DNA from 2 places in the Acidovorax sp. LjRoot194 genome. Region 1 is predicted to be linked to the other one. Evidence: predicted binding sites of a transcription regulator. Region 1 holds the regulator's gene; the other holds the start of a gene.

Evidence for each region. The regulator HrcA, encoded in region 1, represses chaperone genes, less so after heat shock. The targets are predictions, from matches to a motif close to TTAGCACTCNNNNNNNNNGAGTGCTAA.
Region 2: the regulator HrcA is predicted to act here: its motif matches at 3,115-3,141, upstream of rpoH (RNA polymerase sigma factor RpoH).

What each region holds. Positions count from the first base shown of each region.
Region 1 is NZ_CAXUQB020000001.1:1,322,239-1,329,509, reverse strand. Features, by position in the region: gene gmk (guanylate kinase) at 1-98, shown strand, start outside; gene rpoZ (DNA-directed RNA polymerase subunit omega) at 116-319, shown strand; gene ACSQ3N_RS06125 (RelA/SpoT family protein) at 416-2,698, shown strand; gene greB (transcription elongation factor GreB) at 2,821-3,387, opposite strand; tRNA gene ACSQ3N_RS06115 (tRNA-Arg) at 3,466-3,542, opposite strand; tRNA gene ACSQ3N_RS06110 (tRNA-Ile) at 3,759-3,835, opposite strand; gene hrcA (heat-inducible transcriptional repressor HrcA) at 3,890-4,894, opposite strand; gene ACSQ3N_RS06100 (NAD kinase) at 4,923-5,819, shown strand; gene recN (DNA repair protein RecN) at 5,822-7,271, shown strand, end outside.
Region 2 is NZ_CAXUQB020000001.1:4,616,242-4,623,512, reverse strand. Features, by position in the region: gene cyoE (heme o synthase) at 1-205, shown strand, start outside; gene ACSQ3N_RS20975 (SCO family protein) at 211-822, shown strand; gene ACSQ3N_RS20970 (Bug family tripartite tricarboxylate transporter substrate binding protein) at 950-2,008, opposite strand; gene rpoH (RNA polymerase sigma factor RpoH) at 2,142-3,083, opposite strand; gene ACSQ3N_RS20960 (hypothetical protein) at 3,575-3,862, shown strand; gene ACSQ3N_RS20955 (hypothetical protein) at 3,956-4,249, shown strand; gene ACSQ3N_RS20950 (EAL domain-containing protein) at 4,362-7,019, opposite strand; gene ftsY (signal recognition particle-docking protein FtsY) at 7,139-7,271, opposite strand, start outside.

The sequences.
Region 1 (7,271 bases):
TCTTCGACCTGAAAGCCGTGGTTCATGCCCAGCGCCTGAAGTACGCCGCCCAGCGCCGCGCGCGTGCTGACACCTTCCAGTCGCTCAATATCACCTGAATCCCGGAGTACACCCCATGGCACGCATCACCGTAGAAGACTGTCTGGAAAAGATCCCCAACCGTTTCCAGCTCGTGTTGGCAGCCACTTACCGCGCTCGCATGCTGAGCCAGGGCCATGCTCCCCGTATCGAAAGCCGCAACAAGCCCGCCGTGACCGCCCTGCGCGAAATCGCCGAAGGCAAAGTGGGTCTGGAGATGCTCAAGAAGGTTCCTGGTTGAGGTTTCTGCCGGGCCGCGCCCGCAAAAAGCACCGCGCCAGCGGTGCTTTTTTTTGCGCCGAACTCGCCGGGTGCGCTCCCGCGCTACATTAAAGGCATGAACGCGGTGCTCAACTCACCTTCTGCAACGCAGCCCCGGCCTGGCGATTCGCCCTCGGCAGGGACACTCTCGGCAGCTGCAGCGGCGGCCAATGCAGCTGCGGCCAGCTTTGCCGCGCTGACCGACAGCCTGGACTACCTGGACGCCACCAGCATCGAGCAGGTGCGCCAGGCCTACCGGTTTGCCGACGAGGCCCACCTAGGCCAGTTGCGCAACAGCGGCGAGCCCTACATCACGCACCCGATTGCCGTGGCCGCCCAGTGCGCCAGCTGGAAGCTCGATGCGCAGGCGCTCATGGCAGCGCTGCTGCACGACGCCATGGAAGACTGCGGCGTCACCAAGGCGGACCTCATCGACCGCTTCGGCGCACCGGTGGCAGAACTGGTGGACGGACTCACCAAGCTGGACAAGCTGCAGTTCAACACCCGCGAAGAAAACCAGGCCGAATCCTTCCGCAAGATGCTGCTGGCCATGGCCCGCGACGTCCGAGTCATTCTGATCAAGCTGGCCGACCGCACGCACAACATGCGCACGCTGTCGGACATGCCGCGCAGCAAATGGGGCCGCATCTCGTCGGAAACGCTGGAGATCTACGCACCCATCGCCCACCGCCTGGGCCTGAACCAGACCTACCGCGAGCTGCAGGACCTGTCGTTCCGCCACCTGCACCCCTGGCGCTACGCCACGCTGTCCAAGGCGGTCAACAAGTCGCGCAACCGCCGCCGCGACCTGGTGCAGCGGGTGCAGACCGAGGTCGATGCCGCCTTCTCCAAGATCGGCATGCAGGTGCGCTTGGCCGGCCGCGAGAAGACCCTGTACGCCATCTACCAGAAGATGGACCTCAAACACCTGAGCTTTGCCCAGGTGACGGACATCTACGGTTTCCGCGTGATCGTGCCCACGGTGACAGACTGCTACACCGCACTGGGTGTGCTGCACCAGATGTACAAGCCCGTGCCGGGCAAGTTCAAGGACCACATCGCGATTGCGAAGCTCAACGGCTACCAGTCGCTGCACACCACCCTGGTAGGCCCCTCGGGCGTGAACATCGAGTTCCAGATGCGCACCGACGAGATGCACGTCATTGCCGAAGCCGGCGTGGCAGCGCACTGGCTGTACAAGGCACAGGATGGCGACGGCACGTCTGCCGAGCGCCTGGGTACCAAGTGGCTGCAGTCGCTGCTCGACATCCAGAACGAAACCCGCGACGCGGCGGAGTTCTGGGACCACGTGAAGGTCGACCTGTTCCCCGACGCGGTGTACGTCTTCACGCCCAAGAGCCAGATCATGGCCTTGCCGCGTGGCGCCACGGTGGTCGACTTTGCGTATGCCATCCACAGCAATGTGGGCGACCGCACCACGGCCGCCAAGATCAACAACGAGCAGGTACCCCTGCGCACCGAGCTCAAGAACGGCGATGTGGTGGAAGTCATCACCGCGCCAGTGTCCACGCCCAACCCGGCGTGGCTGGGTTTTGTCCGCACCGGCCGCGCACGCTCGAAAATCCGGCACTACCTCAAGACCCTGGCCCAGACTGAATCCGAAGGCTTGGGCGAAAAACTGCTGACCCAGGCCATCCGCGCCGAGGGGCTGGAGCAACTGCCACCGGTGTCTGCAGAAACACAACCCCTGTGGGACAAGCTGCTGCGCTTTACCGGCAACCGGACCCGCAGCGAGCTCATGACCGACCTGGGCCTGGGCAAACGCATCGCCAGCATCGTGGCCAAGCGGCTGATGGTGCTGATGTCCGAACACGGCCACCGCCCAGACGCCCTGCTCATGACGCGGGAGCGCTACACGTCCCACGAGACACTGTCGCAAGGCGCGGTGACCCTGGACGGCAGCGAAAACGCCTCGGTGCAATATGCGACCTGCTGCCGCCCTGTGCCGGGAGACAGCATCGTCGGCTACCTGGGCCGTGGCGAGGGCCTGGTCGTCCACAACGCGCATTGCACCGTGGCCAAACGGCTGCAGCACAAGGACAGCGAGCGGTTCATTGCGGTGGACTGGTCTGACGAGCCCACGCGCATGTTCGAAACCGGCGTCGTCGTGACCGTTACCAACGGCAAAGGCGTGCTCGCCCGCGTGGCCGCAGAACTGGCCAGCTCGGAAGCCGACATCACCCATGTGGACATGGATGACGAGGCAGCCCTGGACACCACGGACTTGCGCTTCATCGTGGCAGTGCGCGACCAGATCCACCTCGAAACTGCGCTGCGCAACTTGCGGCGCACGCAGGCCGTCATTCGCGCCGTTCGCATCACGCCGCAGGCAGCCTGAGCGGGCGCCAGCGCTGCGCTGTGCGCCGCATCAGCGTCAACTGGTGTGAGGTGGAGCTAGTGAGCGAACGATCGAATTGACGTGACCTGAAGTGACGTAACGATGCCGCGCTGTTGATGCTGCTAGCCGGCGGCTTCGATGCGCTGGGGGTACTGCACCGCCACCACTTCAAGGCTTCGCACGCCACCGGGCGTAGGCAGCTGCACCTCATCCCCCACCCGTGCCTTCAAGAGCGCACGCGCCACCGGCGAGATCCAGCTCACCTGCGACTCGCGGCTGTCCGCCTCGTCGATGCCCATGATGGTGATCGTGCGCTCAACCCCTTCGTCATCGATGTAAGTGACTGTGGCGCCGAAGAACACCTGGTCGCTGCCCACGTGCAGGCTGGGGTCCACCACCTCGGCAATCTCGAGCCGCCTGGTGAGAAAGCGAATGCGCCGGTCGATCTCTCGCAAACGTTTTTTGCCGTAGAGATAGTCGCCGTTTTCAGACCGATCCCCGTTGCTGGCAGCCCAGTGCACGGCCTCCACCACTTTGGGGCGCTCGTTGTCGATCAGGTCCAGCAACTCATCCCGCAGCCGCGCATATCCGGCCGGGGTGATGTAGTTCTTGCCGCCAGCGGGTAACGCTGGCAGTACCAACTCGTCGTCATCGGACGCATCGGTTTCTTTGGTAAAGGCCTTGCTCATCGCAGATCTCCCCTGTCAGCGAGAAACGCTGGGACAAATGAAAAAGCCTGCAATCTTGCGATTGCAGGCTTTAAACATTGGTGCGGCTGGCAGGAATCGAACCCACGACCCCTTGGTTCGTAGCCAAGTACTCTATCCAGCTGAGCTACAGCCGCTAAGCTTTGAATTATAGCATGATTTCTTGGCGGCCCTTGAAAATCATCATTTTCTTGCTGACCCTTGCTGCTAGCAGCACATCAACAAAAGCACAATTCAGCGCAAGCCGAGATTGTAATGCACTGCAGCACGTCCAAAAGGAAAACGGGCTGAAGCCGGCAAGAAAAATGGCTTTGATCTGCAAACACCGCCCACGCATCGATGGTGGATGGTGGTGGTAGGGCGTGTTGGACTTGAACCAACGACCAAAGGATTATGAGTCCTCTGCTCTAACCAACTGAGCTAACGCCCCAAGCCATGCTCCTGCGCTGCATACACAACGGGGCAAGCGCCGTATTGTAGGGGCTTACTTGCGGTGGCTGAGCGCGTTGGACACCAGCTTGGAGGTGATGTCCACGATCTGGATCATCCGGTCGTACGGCATGCGCGTAGGGCCGATCACGCCGAGCGTGCCGACCACCTTGCCGTCCACTTCGTAGGGCGAGCTGACTATCGACAGTTCTTCGAACGGCACCACGTGGCTCTCGCCGCCGATGTAGATCCGCACGCCTTCTGCCTGGCTGGAGATGTCCAGCAGACGCAGGATCTGGGTCTTCTGCTCGAAGAGATCGAAGGCCCGCCGCAGGTTGCCCATGTCGCTGGAAAAATCGCTCACGGCCAGCAGGTTGCGCTCGCCGGATATCACCACCTCGTCCTGCGCCGCCGACATGGCTTCGGAACCCACATTCACCGCGGCCTGCATGAGCGATGCGATTTCGCCCCGCAGCGCATCCACCTCGGACTTCAGGCGTTCGCGCACCTGCTCCATGGCCAGGCCCGCGTAGTGAGCATTCAAGAAATTCGAGGTCTCTATCAGCTGCGATGCGGAGTAGTCGACCTCGGTAAAGATCACGCGGTTTTGCACATCCCCTTCCGGCGACACGATGATCACCAGAAAGCGCCGTTCTGACAGCTTCAAAAACTCGATGTGCCGAAAAACAGAGGTGCGCCTGGGCGCCATGACCACGCCGACAAACTGCGACAGGTTGGACAGCAGCTGTGCCGCGTTGGCGATGACCTTCTGAGGCTGCTCCGGCGCGAGCTGCGCGGGCATGAATGAGTCGCGCTGCACGGTAAGCATCGTGTCCACAAACAGCCGGTAGCCCCGCGCAGTAGGAATGCGTCCGGCAGAGGTGTGCGGGCTGGCGATCAAGCCCAGCTCCTCCAGGTCGGCCATCACGTTGCGGATGGTCGCGGGCGACAGGTCCAGCCCCGACGCGCGCGACAGAGTTCTTGAGCCCACGGGCTGCCCGTCGGCGATGTAACGCTCGACCAGGGCTTTGAGCAACAACTTGGCACGGTCATCGAGCATGGAATGATTTTAATGATGTAATTTCGTGATGACCTCCAATTTCCGCCATGTCGCCCTCATAGGCAAGTACCAGGCTTCATCAGCGGGCTCTGCAGGCGACACTTCGCGCCAGGCACTCGAAGGTATCGCTCACTTTTTAGAACAGCAGGGCTGCGAAGTGGCCCTCGAAGCCGAGACTGCCAGCAACATGGGCCTGGCGCACTACCCAGCACTCACTGTAGACGAGATAGGCGCCCAGTGCGACCTGGGCCTGGTGGTGGGGGGCGACGGCACCATGCTGGGCATCGGTCGCCGGCTGGCCCGCTTCGGCACGCCGCTGATCGGCATCAACCAGGGGCGCCTGGGTTTCATCACCGATATTCCTTTCGATGCCTATCAGGCCACGCTGGCGCCCATGCTGCGGGGCGAATACGAAGAGGACCTCAGGCCGCTCATGCACGCCAGGGTCGTGCGCGATGAAAGAGTGGTGTTCGAGGCGCTGGCGATGAACGACGTGGTCGTCAACCGCGGGGCCACATCGGGCATGGTGGAGTTGCGCGTCGAGGTGGGCGGGCGCTTTGTGGCCAACCAGCGTGCCGACGGGCTCATCATCGCGTCACCCACCGGGTCGACGGCGTATTCGCTGTCCGCCGGCGGACCAATGCTCCACCCTTCCATTCCGGGCTGGGTGCTCGTGCCCATCGCGCCCCACACCTTGTCCAACCGACCCATTGTGCTGTCGGATGCCACCGAGGTGGCCGTCGAGGTGGTCAGCGGCCGGGATGTCAGCGCCAACTTTGACATGCAGTCGCTGGCATCGCTGCTGCACGGCGACCGCATTCTGGTCAAACGCTCAGAGCACTGCGTGCGGTTTCTGCATCCTTTGGGCTGGAACTACTTTGCCACCCTGCGCAAGAAGCTGCGCTGGAACGAAGGAGGCTCCTGACCATGGCGCTGCGACGCATCACCCTGCGTGACTTTGTCATCGTGGAGTCGCTGGAGCTGGAACTGAGCCCCGGGTTCACTGTGCTGACCGGTGAGACCGGTGCAGGCAAGTCCATCCTCATCGACGCGCTGCAGCTCGTGCTGGGCTCGCGCGCAGATGCCGGCACGGTTCGAGAAGGCGCGACCAAGGCGGACCTTTGCGCCGAATTCGACAACCCTGCCCACATCGCGCCCTGGCTGGAAGATGCTGGTTTCGAGACCGACGGGCCGTTGCTCTTGCGCCGCACCATCGATGTGCAGGGCAAGAGCCGCGCCTGGATCAACGGCACGCCCGCCACAGCGGCGCAGTTGCGCTCGCTGGGAGACTTGCTGCTGGACATCCACGGTCAACACGCCTGGCAAAGCCTGACCCGGCCGGACTCCGTGCGCGGGCGGCTGGATGCGTTCGCAGGGCTGAACAGCGCCGACACGTCGACGCGCTGGACGCGGTGGCGTACCGATCAAAAAACTCTGGAGCAGGCCCGTCAGGCCCAAGCCAACTTGCAGCAGGAACGCGAACGGCTGCAATGGCAGATCGGCGAGGTGGATAAGCTCTCGCCCGCCGATGGCGAATGGGAAGAACTCGACGCCCAGCACAAGCGCCTGTCGCATGCCCAGGCCTTGCTGGACGGTGCCGAGGGTGCGCTGCATGCGCTGCAGGACGACGACACGGGCGCACTGGCCGGCATTGGCCGTGCCCATGCACTGCTGCATGGGCAGGAACATATCGAGCCCGAGTTCGCAAGCCTTGCCGATATCCTGGCATCGAGCCTCGCCCAGGCGAGCGACGTGGCCCACTCGCTGCAGCTGTACCTGCGGCACGCAGAAATCGACCCGCAGCGTCTGGCAGAGCTCGACACGCGCATCTCGCAATGGATGACGCTCGCGCGCCGGTACAAGCGCACACCCGCTGAGCTTCCGGCGTTGCTGAGGGGCTGGAAGGGCGAGATGCAGCAGCTGGATGCCGCGACCGATCTGGAGCGCCTGGAAGCGGCCGAAGCCGCCAGTGCAAAGGCCTATCAGGCGGCGGCCCGCGCCTTGTCGCTGGGGCGGGCCAAGGCGGCGCCCAAGCTGTCTCTGGCCATTACGCAGGCCATGCAGGGGCTGGGCATGGAAGGCGGCAAGTTCGAAGTCTCCGTGAGCAAGTCGGCAGAGCCGTCGTCCCACGGCATCGACGATGTGGTGTTTCTGGTGGCGGGACACCCCGGCATGACGCCCAAGCCGATTGGCAAGGTGGCCTCGGGCGGGGAGCTGTCGCGGATCTCGCTGGCGATCTCCGTGACGACCAGTGAACTCGGGCTGGCGCCCACGCTGATTTTTGACGAGGTGGACTCGGGTGTGGGCGGGGCCGTGGCCGAAACCGTGGGCAGGCTCATGCAGCAACTGGGGAGCGATCGCCAGGTGCTGGCCGTCA
Region 2 (7,271 bases), 3.3 Mb from region 1:
TGGCTGCCTCATGCCCTTCGTGTACGGCATGAGCTCGTGGATCTACCTGGCGGCTGCGGTGGTGCTCAGCGCGGGCTTTTGCGGCTATGGCTTTGCGCTGTGGCGCAACTACTCGGACGCGCTGGCGCGCAAGACCTTCCGTTTTTCACTCATCCACCTGAGCGTGCTGTTCGCGGCGCTGCTGGTGGACCACTACGTGCTGTAAATACCATGCTCAAGAGAAATGCTCTTAAAACGATAGCTGTTGCCGCCCTGTCCATCAGCGGTGGCGGGCTTTTGACGGCATGCACAGAGAAGAAGGCCGAGTTCCGCGGCGTGGACATCACCGGCGCAGACTATGCCCGTGACCTGCCCCTGACCGACCACAACGGCCAGCCGCGCCACATCAAGGACTTTGCCGGCAAGGTGGTGGTGGTGTTCTTCGGCTTCACGCAGTGTCCCGATGTCTGCCCCACGTCGATGCAGGAGCTGGCCGAGGTCAAGCAGATGCTGGGCAAGGACGGCGAGCGCCTGCAGGGCATCTTCGTCACGGTGGACCCGGAGCGCGACACCCCCGAAGTGCTCAAGGCCTACATGACCAACTTCGACCCCAGCTTCCTGGCCCTGCGCGGCACGCCCGAAGAGCTGGCCGCCGTCGCCAAGGACTTCAAGATCTACTACAAGAAGGTCGACGGCAAGACGCCCACGAGCTACACGATGGACCACTCCGCCGGCAGCTACGTGTACGACACGGCAGGGCGCCTGCGAGTCTACAACCGCTACGGCAGCGGCGCGCAGGCGCTGGCTTCGGACGTCAAGGCGCTCCTGGGCGAGGCGGCCTGAGCCGGGCGGGCTGCCCGCCTCCATCACCTCCATCGCCCCGCCACGCCTGCGTCGGCAGTGCGTCGCGAAACGACAAAGGGCCCGCTTGCGGGCCCTTTGTGATGGTCATGGGTGCACCCCAGTGCCTTTACTCAGCCTTGATGCCCCGCATGGCGATCACACCGCCCAGCAGGTTGGTGTCGGCCTTGATGCGGTTGGCCAGGCCTTCGGGCGAGGTGCCCACCACCTGCCAGCCCTGCTGGAACAGCTTGCTGCGCACATCCGGGCTGCGGGCGATCTCGCTGATCAGCGCCGCCACCTTGGCCTGGATGGGCTTGGGCATGGTGGCCGGGGCTGCGAAGGCGTTCCAGATTTCCAGGTTGAAGTTCGTGATGCCCGCTTCCGCGAGGCTCGGTACATCCGGCACCAGCGGGCTGCGGCCCGCGGACGTGACGCCGATGGCGCGCAGCTTGCCGGCCTTGACCTGGGCCTGGGCCAGGGCGGGCGGCAGCAGCGCCATCTGCAACTGGCCGCCCAGCATGGCCGTGGCTACCTGGGGATAGCCGGGGTAGGGCACGTGCACGGGGTTGATGTTGCTGCGCGACTTGAGCAGTTCGGTGCCGATGTGGCCGACCGTGCCCACGCCCGGCGTGCCGTAGCTCCACTTGTCGCCACCATTGCGGGCGGCCACGAAGAATTCGCGCGCATCGGCCGTTGCCGACACGCCCGGCTGGCTCACAGGCGCGGTCAGCACCAGCGGCGAGGTACCGATCAGGCTCAACGGCGCCAGGTCCTTGATCGGGTCGTAGGGCACGGCCGGATTGAGCATCTTGGCGATGGTCATGTTGCCGTTGATCATCAGGCCGATGGTGTGGTCGTCACGCGCCTTGGCCACCGCATCGGCACCGATGTTGCCACCCGCGCCCACCTTGTTCTCCACGATCACCGGCTGGCCCAGCGCTTTGGACAGGGGCTCGGCGATGGTGCGTGCCGTCAGGTCCGGGGAAGAGCCTGCGGGAAAGCCGACGATGATGCGCACCGGCTTGGTCGGCCAGGCCACGGATGCCGCAGCCGCAGCGGGAGCAGCCGCCGCCGCTGGTTTGGTGGCGGGCTTCTGGGCGGACTGCTGCGCTAGGGCCCAGGGTGACAGGGCGGCAAGCGCCAATGCCAGGGCGGCGCGGCGGGGAACAGGGCGTGACAAGAGCATCTCCTTGGAATTATTCGTTCGGGAGGCTGGAATGGCAAAGGGCCCCGACGGGGCCCTTTGGTGTGTATACCAGCCGCGAAGCAGCGATGTTAACGCGCTACTTCGTGCTGCCGCTGGCAAACCGTGCGCATGCTTATGCGTATTCCGCCAGCGCCTTCTTCATCTTCTTCATCGCAGCCACTTCGATCTGGCGGATGCGCTCAGCGCTGACTCCATAGACAGCAGCCAGTTCGTGCAGCGTCATGCCGCCCGAGCCGTCGTCGTTGACCTTGAGCCAGCGCTCTTCCACGATACGGCGGCTGCGGTCGTCCAGGCTTTCCAAGGCCGTGGCGATCCCATCGGTGGCCAGCGCGTCACGCTGGCGCGACTCGATCATGGCGGTGGGCTCATGCGAAGCGTCGGCCAGGTAGGCGATGGGGCCGAACGCCTGTTCGCCGTCATCCGATGGAGCGGGGTCCAGCAACACGTCGCCGCCCGACATCCGGGTTTCCATCTCGATCACTTCTTCGCGCTTCACATTGAGCTGCGCGGCCACCGCGTTGATCTCGCTGTCCGACAGGGTGTCACGGTGCGTCGCAGCGTCGGCGGCTGCAGCGTCGGCCTTGAAACCCTGCTTCATGGACCGCAGGTTGAAGAATAGCTTGCGCTGGGCTTTGGTGGTGGCCACCTTCACCATGCGCCAGTTCTTCAGGATGTATTCGTGGATCTCGGCCTTGATCCAGTGCATGGCGTAGCTCACCAGGCGCACGCCCTGTTCGGGGTCGAAACGCTTGACGGCCTTCATCAGGCCCACGTTGCCTTCCTGGATCAGGTCGCCGTGGGGCAGGCCATAGCCCAGGTACTGGCGAGCGATCGACACCACCAGGCGCAGGTGCGACATCACCAGGCGTCCGGCGGCATCCACGTCATTGTTGTCACGCAGTTGGCGGGCGTAGGTTTGCTCTTCCTCGGGGGTGAGCAGGGGCAAGCGGTTGACGGCCGAAATATAGGCGTCCAAATTGCCCAATGGGGGCACCAGCGCCCAGGGGTTGGAAGGCGCCAAAGTCGTCGTCGCGGTTCCATACTGAATGTTCATTCCAGGAATCCTTTCCTCTAAGCCGTGAATATTAGCACTCGTTCAGATCGAGTGCTAAACCACAAGTTCCCTCTGGTTGTTCGTCCATGGTGCCATGGCCCGCATGACGTCGGGAGTAGGGCGGCATGCGTCGCGAGTGTCGGCCAATTCGCACGCAGGCCATTGATTCATATAGGATTAATGTGAGCTTTGATCCCATCTAATGACTGCAAGTGACCTCCAATAGGCGCGGTCATTGCTGCAAATGATGCAGCTAACCGCCCGCATTTTTGGTGATTCTTGCGTCGGCTATCTGCAATTCAGCGTGGGAAACGATTGTTGCCATTTACAGAACAGTCAGTTCGCGACCGGACGGTTTTTCTTTGAACACCACCGGCGTACAGTTCAAACCATCGATGAGCCGAACCCGCAAGGCGACTCACCGAGCCCGGTTCAAGAATTGTTTTGTCCCGGCTTTATTGAGACGCTTTTTAACTTCAAGGACTTTCATCATGAACAACACCGCACGCTTCCTCTCCATCGCCGCCGTTGCCGCTTTCGCTTCCTTCGGTGCACAAGCCGACGAAGCCGACGCTTCGCAATACGTGTCCAAGTTCGAAACCAACCGCACCCGCGCCGAAGTGGCTGCAGAAGCTGCCACCGTCGCCCAGAACCGCAGCATCGAGCCAGCAGGTTCGCGCGTCGTGACCTCCAAGTCCACCGCTGATCGCGCTGCCGTGCGTGCCCAGGCTGCCGACGCTGTGCGCACCGGCCAGATCCCTTCGGGTGAGCAGGGTTGATCTGAATCCAATCGATTCAGCGTCCCGTATCACTGAGTACCTAGGTACTTTCGATCCTCATCTTTATTCACCCGATTGCACAGGAGTTCCATCATGAACAAGACCGCACGTTTCCTCTCCATCGCCGCTGTGTCCGCTTTCGCTGCCTTTGGCGCCCACGCTGACGAAGCCGATGCTTCGCAGTTCGCTGCCAAGTTCGACACCAACCGCACCCGTGCCGAAGTGGCTGCAGAAGCCACCAGCGTGGCCCAGACCCGCAGCATCGAACCCGCAGGCTCCCGCGTGGTGACTTACAAGTCCACCGCTGATCGCGCTGCCGTGCAGGCCCAGGCTGCCCAGGCTCTGCGCGCAGGCCAGATCTCGTCGGGCGAAATCAGCGCGATGTAATGGCTGGGCTCTGGCCCCGCTGACAAGAAAGGCGCCTCGGGCGCTTTTTTTGTGGCTATGCGCACTGTGCGCCGCCGGGCGCTGGCCGGGGGCAAAGCTTGCGAGGTGCAAATCAGCCAGGCAACGATGATTCGCGCGCCTGCCGCTCGAACACATCGAGCGCCAGCGGCCTCCCGAACAAGTAGCCCTGAAAAGACCTGCAGCCGTGCGCCAGCAGAAACTCATGGTGCGCCGTGGTCTCCACCCCTTCGGCGATCACGTCCAGCCCCAGGCTGTCCGCCAGCGCAATGATCGAACGCGCAATCGCTGCGTCGTTGGGCTCCTGCAGTACCCCGCGCACAAAGCCCTGGTCGATCTTGATCTGGTCCAGTGGCAGGCGCTTGAGGTAGCTCAGCGACGAATAGCCCGTGCCGAAATCGTCCAGCGAAAAGCCCACGCCGTGGGCTTTCAGGGCGCGCATGGTGGCGATCACGCTGTCCACGTTGTCCAGCAGCAGGCTCTCGGTCAGCTCGAGCTTGATGCGCGTGGGGTCCGCCCCCGTGTCCTGCAGCAGCTGCAGCACCTGGGCCACAAAGTCGTCCTGCAAGAACTGCCGCGCGCTCACGTTGATGGCCAGCGCCAGCCGGGCCAGGGCAGGGTCCTCGCGCCAGAGCGCCTGCTGGCGCAGTGCGGTCTGCATCACCCAATGGCCCAGCGGCACGATCTGGCCGGACTCCTCGGCCTGCGCAATGAACTCCGCTGGCGGCACCATGCCGCGCACCGGGTGCATCCAGCGCACCAGGGCTTCGGCGCCGATGACGTGCCCGCGGCTGTCCACCTGCGGCTGGTACAGCAGCACAAACTGCGATTGCCGCAGGCCCGCATGCAGTTCGGCTTCCAGCTGGGCGCGGCGGTTCACCGCCTGCTGCATGTCGGGGTCGAAAAACCGCAGGGTGTTGCGCCCGGCGTCCTTGGCGCGGTACATCGCCATGTCTGCCTGTTTGAGCACTTCGTCCACCGAGTCCTGGTGGCCCCGCAGCAGCGTGATCCCGATGCTGGCCGAAAAATGGTGCTCGTGGCCTGCCAGGACCGAGGGTTGGCGCAACTGGGCCAGGATCAGCTCGCCCAGCGTGCGGGCTTGCGCGGCGGCTTCGGCCGCATCGCTGCTCAGGGCCTGCAGCACCACCACGAACTCGTCGCCGCCCAGGCGCGCCACGGTGTCCTGTTCGCGCACGCAGCGGCGCAGCTGCTCGGACACTTCCCTGAGCAGCAGGTCGCCCACCTCGTGCCCGCGGGTGTCGTTCAGTGTCTTGAAGTTATCCAGGTCCACAAAAAGCACCGCCGTGGTCAGGACCGAACGCGCGCCGCTGGCCAGCACCTGCTGCAGACGGTCCACCAGCAGGCGCCGGTTGGGCAACTGGGTCAATGCGTCGTAGAACGCCAGGTACCGCGCCTCGTCTTCGGCCGCCTTGCGCCCCGAGATGTCGATGTCGATGCAGAACATCTCGGCCGGCTGCCCCGGCACCTGGATGTAGGCGTGGCTGGAAAACACGTGCACGGGCGTGCCGTCTTTGCGCCGCAATTGCAGCTCGCCCGCGGGGATGGCCTCGCCGGTGGCGAACATCTGTTGCACGTTGCCGCGCACCACCTCGCGCATCGGCGGCGGGATGATCAGGTCCAGCAGGTTGCTGCCCAGCGCCTCTTCGGCCGTGTAGCCATACAGGTGCTCGGAAGCCTTGTTCCAGTAGCTCGTGGTGCCGTCCGCCAGGTAGCCCTGCACCGAGATGGATGGGATGTTGCGCAGCAGCGAACGAAAGCGCAGCTCCGACTCGCGCAGCGCGCTTTCGGCCTGCTTGCGGTGGGTGATGTCGCGCGCAAGAAAGGCCACGGCCGCCAGCCCACCCACCTTCACGCCCAGTGGCTGCGTCCGGCCTTCGAAATGCCGCAGCCCCGACTGCGTCTGCATCTCGTACTCCATGCTGTGGGTCTGGCCCGATTGCAGCGTGTCGGTCACCAGCCGCAGAAAGCGGTCTGCCTGCGCGGCAGGCAGCACGTCGTGCAGGCGTTTGCCGATCAGCTGTGCAGGGCTGGCCGCGAGCGATGCATCGTCGGACGACAGCACTTCCACATAGCGCCCCTGCGCATCGAGCACCAGCAGCACATCCGGGATCGCATGCGCAATGGCACGCAGCCGGGCGGCGCTGCCGGCCAGGGCAAGCTCGGTGGCCAAGCGCTGCTCCACGTCGCGCAGCAGCAGGCCCAGCGCCACTGTGGCAGGAGTAAAGGTCAGCAAAAAGGGCAGAGCCAGCGTCTCGTTCACCCGCGCCACCGCGGCGGGCGGCAGCCACTGGAACACGCCGAGCAGCGCCACATGCACCAGCAGCCCGAACAGGGCCAGCGGAAGCAGGTTCACGCTCAGGCGCCCGCGCGTGCGCGCTTCGCGGTAAAGCAGCCCCAGCACCGTGCACAGCGCGATGCTGGCCAGGCCGACCTCGGTACCGCCACCGCCCAGCCACAGCCGGTCCGCAGCAGCCATGGCGGCGGCAATGCAGGCCACCAGGGGGCCGCCGAACAGGCCCGCCATGCTGAGCACCACCGAGCGTGCGTCGAAGATCACCCCTGGCATCAACACCACCGGAGTCAGCATGCCGACCACGCAGATGCCGCCAAACAAGACCCCGGAGACGGCCTGTCCGGTCAACGGATGATGGCGCCACAGCCGGATGCTAGTGCTGTGCAGAAAACACAGAGCCAGCAGCAGGGCGAGACCTTTGACCAGCTCAATGAACATGGGCCTTCCACACGTTTTCTTCTGGACGGAAAAGGTCCATCATGGGGGAATAACCGTGATCCGTAAACGTGAAAATGGCCCCGGCAAGGGGCCATGGCGCGCCGTGGAGGCTGCCGGATTCAGCTCAGCAGTGCCTGGGCGAATTCGCGTGCGTTGAAGGTTTCCAGGTCTTCCAGCTTCTCGCCCACGCCGATGAAGTACACCGGGATCGGGCGCTCCTGCGCAATGGCGGCCAGCACGCCGCCCTTGGCC